3 regions of the Bacillus sp. Pc3 genome follow, and region 1 is predicted to be linked to each of the others. Evidence: predicted binding sites of a transcription regulator. Region 1 holds the regulator's gene; each other region holds the start of a gene.

Region 1 (3,132 bases):
GGCAACTGATTTCTTTTCAATTGTATCCATTATAATCCCCTTCCTTATTGTTGTACCTTTTCATCATAAAGCGATGCTGACTTTTTCTCAACTCTTTCAGCTTAAATTTGAGATAAACTTGTTGAAAATTGTCGTAAAGCACAGCCTGATATTAGTATATACGAAAAAAGAATACGTATTGCCGTATTCTTTCTGTTTAATGAAGATTATTTTTCTGTTGTTCTCTTTTTAATTTTTCAGGGGTGACATCGTTGCCTTCCGGATCAATCACTTTTACGCTCTTTAACGTATTTTTCATTGAGGAGCGGAATCCTTTCAAATACTCCTGGCGAAGCTTTTGCTGTTCAGCTTTTTCCTCATCCGTTATCGTGTTTGATTTAGCTTTTTGAGCCAATTCGTTAATTCTTGCGATTTTTTCTTTAGAAATCATAATAAGCTCCTTTGGTGCGTGTTGATTATATACTACTAAAACGCAGTCTTTTTTACAACTGATGCGCGTCAGCTGCCTTCTGTGTCTGCGGTATATTCCTGAAACCGCCGGTGAACCGTGGCTTTGGACACATCGTAGCCGAATCCCCTTAAGGTCGCTGCGATTTCTGCAAAGGTAAGCTTGTTGGCTCTCAGCCTGATAATTTCCGAAACCGGAACCTCTTTTTTTTCTTTTCCGCTGTTTTCATGTCTGTTTTTCAGATTCCGTTCAGGTTTGTAGCCGTTTTTCACGGCTCTTTTCATTCCCCGCCGGATTTTCATATTGTGAATTTTCCTTTGATATTCCTCAACAATACTGACGATTTCGAGTACCATCGAATCAGCTTCGGAAAGCTCCAGTTCACCTTTATGAGCCGTCGTATATATTTTTACGTTCTCCCTGTAAATGCAATGCAAAAGCGCAATCTTGGCGTTTCCTCTTCCTAATCTCGTTTCGTCCTGCACCAATATCGCGTCAATATGTGATTTTTTAATTTCATCAAGCATTTCAAATACTCCGTCGCGATCCATTTCGTAACCGCTGGCTTTCTCAGAAATGACTTTCACGACTTCCATGCCGTTTGCAGCAGCGATCTCACTGAGCTCCTCTTCCTGTCTTTTTAATGACGTTTGCTGCTGTTCTTTGTTTGTGCTTACGCGGGCATAAATGAGTGCCTTCATTTCTCTCTTTCCTCTCTAATTGACAATGGCCAGCTGATATACGGCCGGATGCTTTTTCTTAACCGGAAGAATAAGTTCGTCTCCGGGCTTTATATCAGCAGTTTGGAGATGATTATTCTCCGTCACCCACTCAATGAAATCTTCTTTATTAATGTGTTTCTTTTCTGCTACATGATCCGCAAGTGACCAGAGTGTATCGCCGTCCTGAACCTTTATTTTAACATATTGGCTGAGGGACTGATCATTTCCCGCACATGAGACAAGTAAAATAGCGGCACTTAAAATCGCAGTAAACAGCCCTACAAATATAATAGATTCTTTCGCCATGTAAACAACCTCCGATAAGAATGTTTGTTCGCTTTTTATACCTTTCAGTATATACGAACAAACGTTTCTGTCAATCGTTTTTTTCGAACCTATGTTTGTACTGTCAGGAAAATCATGCTATAATCTACTTAAAATCGACGTTTTGAGGTGCGAAATATGACGAAGCTATCAAAAAGGCAGCTTGATATCCTGCGTTTTATTAAAGAAGAGGTAAAAACGAAAGGATATCCGCCTTCTGTAAGAGAGATAGGAGAAGCAGTAGGACTGGCTTCCAGTTCAACCGTGCACGGCCATTTGGCGCGGCTGGAGACAAAAGGCCTGATCAGACGGGACCCAACTAAACCGAGGGCGATTGAGGTATTGGATGAAGAAGAAGTCCACATTCCGAAAAGCCAGGTCGTAAACGTTCCGGTCATCGGGAAAGTGACGGCGGGTATTCCGATTACGGCTGTTGAAAATATCGACGAGTATTTTCCGCTTCCTGACCGGATGGTTCCTCCGGGCGAACATGTCTTTATGTTAGAAATCATGGGAGAAAGTATGATCGACGCCGGTATTTTTGACAAAGATTACGTCATTGTCAAACAGCAGAACACGGCCAATAACGGAGAAATCGTCGTAGCTATGACCGAAGATGATGAAGCGACGGTCAAGCGCTTCTATAAAGAAGACAATTATGTGCGGCTGCAGCCGGAAAATCCGACGATGGAGCCGATTATCCTGCAAAACGTAAGCATTTTGGGGAAAGTTATCGGCGTATTCAGAGCCGTACATTAATTCTATTAAACTTCATTTATTGTAAAAAACCCCTTAAAGAGGGGTTTTTTTTGCATAAAAAAAGCAGATTCGCCCTGGCTTAAGAAACGAATCTGCTAAGGAGGAAAAACTTACATTCTTATTATCCGACATCACACTTTTGAAGTCAACTAATAATGTTTCCTTAGAGAAACTTTTCATTCATTTTTTAACTTTGTATATTTGTGCGTGATGAATTTACTTTTATTTATGTTTCCTTTGGGCGGATGCATAAAAATTTATCTATGAAAATTTAGTACATAGTGTAATAAGTTATATTTAAATATAAAAAAACCCGCTGCCTTTAGCGAGTATCTATTTTCAATCAAAATGATAATATTCTACACCGTAAAACCCTTTAATATAGACGGGGCCACAGACGTTTGAAGAACTTTCAACCAGAATTCTGTATTTGTGATACGGATCAATTGATTTTTTATCCTGGGCACTGAGGTTTAACCAGCTGCCGCTGTAGTTTTTAGAACTTAATGTATAAAAATTCCCGTTCAGCGCCATCCGCTGGAGTTTCATGCTTAAACCGCACGAAGAGTTGTTCATTATGGTGAACTTATATCCTAAAAAGTAATCGTCGGCAGCTACAGCCCCCGGATTTTCAATATGAAACTCTTTTGCATTTCCCTCCAAAGTGAAGCTTGTTTTTGATCCGAATTCAGTGGTAGCCGCTTCAGCTGAGTGTATTCCGCTAAAACATAATAAAAAAACAGCAATACATAACCAGTATTTTTTCATTTGCATCCCCCTTTTTACATATTTTAACTTGTGAATCCTGTGATGTCTATTCACATTTTATTAAAACGTATACTTTATAACCACTATATACCAGTTTAAAAATTTGCGGAT
Region 2 (3,132 bases), 830 kb from region 1:
CGAGCGCATCGTGAGCGATTTCTTCCGTGATGCGGCTGTCGCCGAGCACCTGGGCAAAATCTCTCACCCTTCTGAGAAGCCGGTTTGCAACCCGCGGCGTTCCCCTTGACCGTCTGGCGATTTCCAGAGCCGGTGCTTTTTCGATATCCACTTCAAAAACGTCAGCAGTTCTTGACACGATATCTGTCAGCTCTTCCTGCGTATAGTATTCAAGGCGCGACAGCACCCCGAACCGGTCTCTGAGCGGTGCGGTCAATAATCCGACCCTTGTCGTCGCTCCTACAAGCGTAAAAGGGGGAAGGTCGAGACGGACGGAGCGGGCGGACGGGCCTTTTCCAATGACGATATCAAGGCAGAAATCCTCCATCGCCGGGTACAGCACTTCCTCAATTGAGCGGTTCAGCCTGTGAATTTCGTCTATAAACAGCACATCCCCTGGTTCGAGCGCCGTCAAAATGGCTGCCAAATCTCCCGGTCTTTCGATGGCGGGACCTGACGTCGTCCGCATCTCCACACCCATCTCATTGGCCACGATAGACGCAAGCGTTGTTTTCCCGAGACCCGGAGGCCCGTATAAAAGAACGTGGTCCAGCGTTTCCTGCCTCATTTTCGCCGCATCGATAAACACGCGCAGATTTTCTTTCACCTTCTTTTGGCCGATATACTGGGCGAGATTCTGCGGCCTGAGGCTTTGCTCGATTATTGATTCATGGCTGTCTGCTTCACTTGAAACGAGCCGTTCATCCATGAACATCACCTTACTTTAATAATTTTTGCAATGCTTTTTTCACATATTGATCTGTTGAAAGCGCCGTTTCCTCTTTTAAGTGAGGAAGCACTTTTTTAATTTCTTTTTCGGCGTAGCCGAGAACCCGGAGCGCTTCAAGCGCCTCGTCAAGCGCCGTTTCAGCCTCTTGTTTTTCAATGCGCGCTTCATGATTGAACAGGTTGTCAATCATTTCAGGCACGACGTCGGCCAGTTTGCCTTTCAAATCAAGAATAATCTGCCGCGCCGTTTTTTTGCCCACACCCGGAAATTTCACCAAAAAGGCTTCATCTTCCTGTTCGATCGCTTCGATGACGGCTCCGGGATCACCGGAACCGAGGATGGCGAGCGCCCCTTTCGGCCCGATGCCGGTGACGTTCAGCAGCTTTGTAAAAAGCGCTTTTTCTTCCCGGGTTGAAAAACCGTACAAAGAAAAGGCATCTTCTTTTATATGATGATACGTAAAAATGGTCTCTTGATTGCTTACCTTATAAATAAACGGATTCGGAGTGAAGACCTGATAACCGATTCCGCCGTTTTCAATCACGATGTATTGGGGAGATACATAATCAATCGTCCCCTTCACGAATTCAATCACACCTATTCACCTCTTTGACTGCTTATCATTGTAACACAAAAACAGCCAAAGTCTTATAGAAAAGTTAACGTATGTTCGCTCTGACACCTTCCATTCAGAAAAAAAAGACATGTGTCACATGTCTTGCGTCAAAGTCAGCCGCTGTAAGTCTTAATATGATCGATCACGCTCTCAAACTCCGCTTTTGTCCTGTACGGTATGCCGTGTTCCAAGTGCTTTTGCAATCGGCTTTCCAGCCTTTCTATATCAATCTGGAAGAAAGACTGAATCGGCTCGGCCAGCGATCCGGGACGGCCGTGAAAAGTGGAGATGACGCCTCCGTCCGTGACGCCGATATAACCGTTAACCTTACTGAGCGGAGAAATGTCATCAACATGCTTACGGAAAAGGACGAAGCCTTTTTTCTGCTCAACGAGCGTCCAGCCGGCATATGAGGCCCAAAAATCCTCCATCGCCAAAACGGTTTCATCCGTATGTTCGATGCCGACATCACCGTCCAGATAGACCTTTTCCAGCTGGACGTGCACCCGAAGCGGCCCGTAATGCTCAACCTCCGCCCCGTATGCGCCTTTTCCTCCGCAAATCAGGACTGCAGCCGATAAGACAAGCATAAACAATAGACGAGCACCGCAAATTCGTTTCACCAATAACACCTCTTTATTCAATCAAACTCTTGATGCTAGTTTGACCAAAGATGCCGGTGCTTAATCGTTTTCTTTCATTTGTCTGTTTCAGCCGAAAAAAAGCAGCTCTCTAAATGAGGGCTGCTGCGATGATTATGCCCGGCCGGCTGAAATCAGTTTCATTTGTCCGGGCGTCAGTTTGAGCCGGTATCCCCTTACGGTCAGATACACAGTTTTTGCTCCGCGGCTTTTGTCATGCTCCGTTTTTTTCATCCCGGCCCCTCCGTTACGTTTTATTACTTTTATGTTAACACCGCAATATAAAGAGCGTTTTAAGAATATGTAAAGAAATGATGAAGCTTTATCCATAAAAATACTGCCGGATGAAATCATCCGGCAGTCCCGTTTAACGGCTGTTTCTGTTCATGTCTTGCAGCTTTGTAAAAGTAGCGTTGTCGGTAAACACTTGAATTGTACGGCCGTCCGCGAATTTTTTGGCCGCATGTTTGACATGTTTATCATCATTCTTCGTAAAAGGATGATTTGTTCTGACGGCAATGACGACTCTCGTGTCAGTCACGATGACCTGACTATCCTGTACGCCTTTTACTTTTTTCACGCGGTTTGCAACTTTTGCCGCCAACCTGATGTTTTCGGCGTTGTCATACCCATTATAAGACATTGCTGCCGGCGGCGTATTGACATTTCGGCCGTTATATGTGCCGTCCGTCGTTAACGGAACCCCGTCATTAGGCGCGTACTGATCGGACACGTTTGTCGTATTATGACGGCCGTTTCGGTTTTCCATCATTTCAGAAACGGGTCCTTGATGGTCCATTCCGTACTGGCCTCTGCCGTTACCATTATCATTCGAATAATATCCGACCGGACGTGTTGACTGGTTGTAGCGTCCGTCATTCATGGCATTATTTGCTCCGCATGCCGTTAAGCTTGCCGTCACGGCTAAAACGCCCGCGATCGTCATCAGTTTTTTACCCAATGGAAAAACCCCCCGTGGATTCATCGCTGTTTTGAGCGTTTTCCGCTCATGTTTAGGATGCGCGGCGGGCGGCGGGTTTAAGCTTGTCAGTTATGTCCATTCCTCAGTTGGACATAAAAAAAGGAACGACATACATCGTCCCGAA
Region 3 (3,132 bases), 150 kb from region 1:
CGCCATGATGTTAGACGAGTGAAGGGTGAAAAAAGTTGTAACATTTCAGATAAAATTTTCCGAAACAGCCAGTGTTTTTTTAAACACACAAAAAAAGAGCGGAAATTGCTTATTCCGCCCTTTTGATCGTGTTTTTATTCTTCTAATTCCATCTCTTCCTGAGTTTCTTCCGATTTTTCCGTAACACCGTTATTGTCCAAACCGTAATGTTCACGGATTTGTTCCTGAATCATCAGCATGATGTCTTTATTTTCTTTTAAGAACTGCTTGGCATTTTCACGGCCCTGACCGAGGCGTTCTTCTTCATAAGAATACCACGAACCGCTTTTTTGCACGATATCCAGTTCAGTTCCAAGGTCGATGATTTCCCCTTCTTTGGAGATTCCTTCACCGTACATAATGTCCACTTCAGCCGTACGGAACGGAGGAGCGACTTTGTTTTTTACGACTTTAATTCTCGTTTTATTCCCCATCACGTCGTTGCCCTGCTTTAATTGCTCGGCACGGCGCACTTCAAGGCGCACGGAAGAATAGAATTTCAGCGCGCGGCCGCCCGGTGTCGTCTCCGGATTTCCGAACATAACGCCGACTTTTTCACGAATCTGGTTAATAAAGATTGCGATTGTTTTAGATTTATTGATGGCGCCGGAAAGCTTACGGAGCGCCTGAGACATGAGACGCGCCTGTAAACCGACGTGTGAATCACCCATGTCACCTTCAATTTCAGCTTTTGGAACAAGCGCCGCAACAGAGTCAACGACTACGATGTCAACAGCGCCGCTTCGCACCAGCGCTTCAGCAATCTCTAGCGCCTGCTCTCCCGTATCCGGCTGAGAAAGCAGAAGCTCTTCGATATTGACACCGAGCTTTTGCGCGTAAACAGGATCAAGAGCATGCTCAGCATCAATAAATGCTGCCTGTCCGCCTTTTTCCTGAACCTCAGCGATTGCGTGAAGCGCTACAGTCGTTTTACCTGAGCTTTCAGGTCCGTATACTTCAATAATCCGTCCGCGCGGGTATCCGCCTATTCCGAGAGCGGTATCAAGTGCAAGGGAACCGCTTGGCACCGTTGAAATTCTTGTATCCGTTTTTTCTCCGAGCTTCATGATGGAACCTTTGCCGAATTGTTTTTCTATTTGCTTAAGAGCCATATCTAAGGCTGCCTGACGATCACTCATTTATTTTTTCCTCCTTTATCTTGCCACTACATATACTATACCTTGTTTACTGGCATTTGCCAAGAAAAAAGCGAACGCATATTCGGATTTTTTCCGCGTTCGCTTTTCTGCAAAAGAGCATAATTTCCCTTGTAAAACTTAAAAATCAGAGAAAACGCCTCTTTAAAACTTTATTTTTGATCCAGCATTTTCAAAATGAGATGGCAGCCGTATTTAGCGGCGCGCTTTCTGATTCCGGTTCTTGAGCCGGCAAAGTTAAATTCGTGCACCTCTTCTTTTCCTTCCGCCGCAATGCCGATAAAGACGCGGCCCGGCGCATGCCCTTCCTGCGGGTCGGGACCCGCCACCCCGGTAAAGCTGATGCCGATATCGCTTCCGGTCAGCTTTCTCACACCGGCTGCAAGCTCTTTCGCACACTCTTTGCTGACCGCTCCGCTTTCTGCGAGCGTCTCAGCTTTCACGCCGAGCACATGCTGTTTCACGCTGTCGGAATAACAGACAACGCCCCCTGCAAATAGTTGAGACGCACCGCTTAAATCAGTCACCCACTCTGAAAACAGGCCGCCTGTAAAGCTTTCGGCAGAAGAAATCGTAATTCCGTTTTGTCTGCATGCTTTTGAAAGCTCCTTCACCAGAGACGTATCATCATATCCGTAGAAAAATTCACCGACACGTTCTAAAATGGCGGCTTCCGTTTCTTTTAAAAGCCGTTCTGTTTCTTTTTCGTCGGCATGTTTCGCCGTTAAACGCAGCGTGACCTCTCCGTCAGCAGCGAGCGGCGCAATCGTCGGGTTCGTCTGCGCATCAATGATATCTTCTAAATCAGCTTCAAGCTGGGATTCACCGATTCCGAAAAACCGCAGCACGGTTGAAACGATTTTCTCATTAGAACCGAGCTTTTTAAGAAGCAGCGGCTTCGCTTCATTTTCAAACATCGGACGCAGCTCGCTCGGCGGCCCGGGAAGCAGCATATAAAGCCTTGAGCCGTGCTCTGCAAGCATTCCCGGCGCCATGCCGAAATGATTCGCCAAAACGTCTGAGCCCTCAATGACGAGCGCCTGTTTGCGGTTATTCGGCGACATGGTCCGTTTTGTTTTCGCGAAATATTCTTCGATCGACCGGAATGCTTCGTCATTCAGAACGAGCGGACGCCCCAGTGTGTTTGCAATGGTTTCTTTCGTCAAATCGTCCTTGGTCGGTCCGAGGCCGCCTGAAAAAATAATCAGGTCTGAGCGCTCTTCGGCAATGCGGATGACTTGCTTAAGCCGCTCCGGATTGTCACCGACAGCGGTATGATAAAACACGTTCACACCGATTTCCGCCAGCTCTTTACTGATAAACTGCGCGTTCGTATTGGCGATCTGGCCGAGCAGAAGCTCCGAGCCGACTGCAATGATTTCTGCTTTTTTTGCTATTTCCATCTTTAAGTCCTTCTTTCTTAGTTAGATGTTTTTAACGCATCCCAGTTCTTCGCAAAATAATCCCAGCCGGAAATGACTGTGAAGAGCACGGCCACCCATAAAGCGATATCGCCGAACGGGAAAGAAACGAGCTCAAACGGAAGATTATGCAGCAAAAGCGCGGCAACAGCGATGATCTGAGCCCATGTTTTAATTTTCCCCAGCATATTGGCGGCTACAACTTCCCCCGTTCCCGCCAGCACAAGTCTTAATCCCGTTACGGCAAATTCGCGGCTGATGATGATGATGACCATCCACGCCGGCGCAAGGTCAAATTGCACAAGCGTAATTAATGCCGCGGACACCAGCAGTTTGTCAGCCAGCGGATCTAAAAATTTCCCGAAGTTTGTCACGAGGTTCAGTTTTCTGGCATAGTAGCCATCCACCCAGTCAGTCGTTGATGCGATAATGAACAAAACAGCTCCCGTAAGATGCGCGACCGGAATCGATTCATCCCCTATATGAACGCTGCCCCACTGAAAAGGAACAAGCAT

The links. The regulator LexA, encoded in region 1, represses DNA repair genes until DNA is damaged. The targets are predictions, from matches to a motif close to CGAACATATGTTCG.
Region 2: the regulator LexA is predicted to act here: its motif matches at 1,429-1,442, upstream of ruvA (Holliday junction branch migration protein RuvA).
Region 3: the regulator LexA is predicted to act here: its motif matches at 1,250-1,263, upstream of recA (recombinase RecA).

Annotation. Positions count from the first base shown of each region.
Region 1 covers NZ_CP010406.1:222,892-226,023, forward strand. Annotated here, with positions in the region: gene tkt (transketolase) at 1-30, opposite strand, end outside; gene SB24_RS00845 (DUF896 domain-containing protein) at 197-430, opposite strand; gene SB24_RS00850 (YneB family resolvase-like protein) at 499-1,149, opposite strand; gene yneA (cell division suppressor protein YneA) at 1,165-1,476, opposite strand; gene lexA (transcriptional repressor LexA) at 1,633-2,253, shown strand; gene SB24_RS00865 (hypothetical protein) at 2,593-3,021, opposite strand.
Region 2 covers NZ_CP010406.1:3,378,108-3,381,239, reverse strand. Annotated here, with positions in the region: gene ruvB (Holliday junction branch migration DNA helicase RuvB) at 1-748, opposite strand, end outside; gene ruvA (Holliday junction branch migration protein RuvA) at 759-1,364, opposite strand; gene SB24_RS16265 (intercompartmental signaling factor BofC) at 1,499-2,008, opposite strand; gene SB24_RS20680 (hypothetical protein) at 2,141-2,260, opposite strand; gene SB24_RS16255 (YhcN/YlaJ family sporulation lipoprotein) at 2,394-2,987, opposite strand.
Region 3 covers NZ_CP010406.1:373,144-376,275, forward strand. Annotated here, with positions in the region: gene recA (recombinase RecA) at 135-1,178, opposite strand; gene SB24_RS01320 (competence/damage-inducible protein A) at 1,349-2,599, opposite strand; gene pgsA (CDP-diacylglycerol--glycerol-3-phosphate 3-phosphatidyltransferase) at 2,617-3,132, opposite strand, start outside.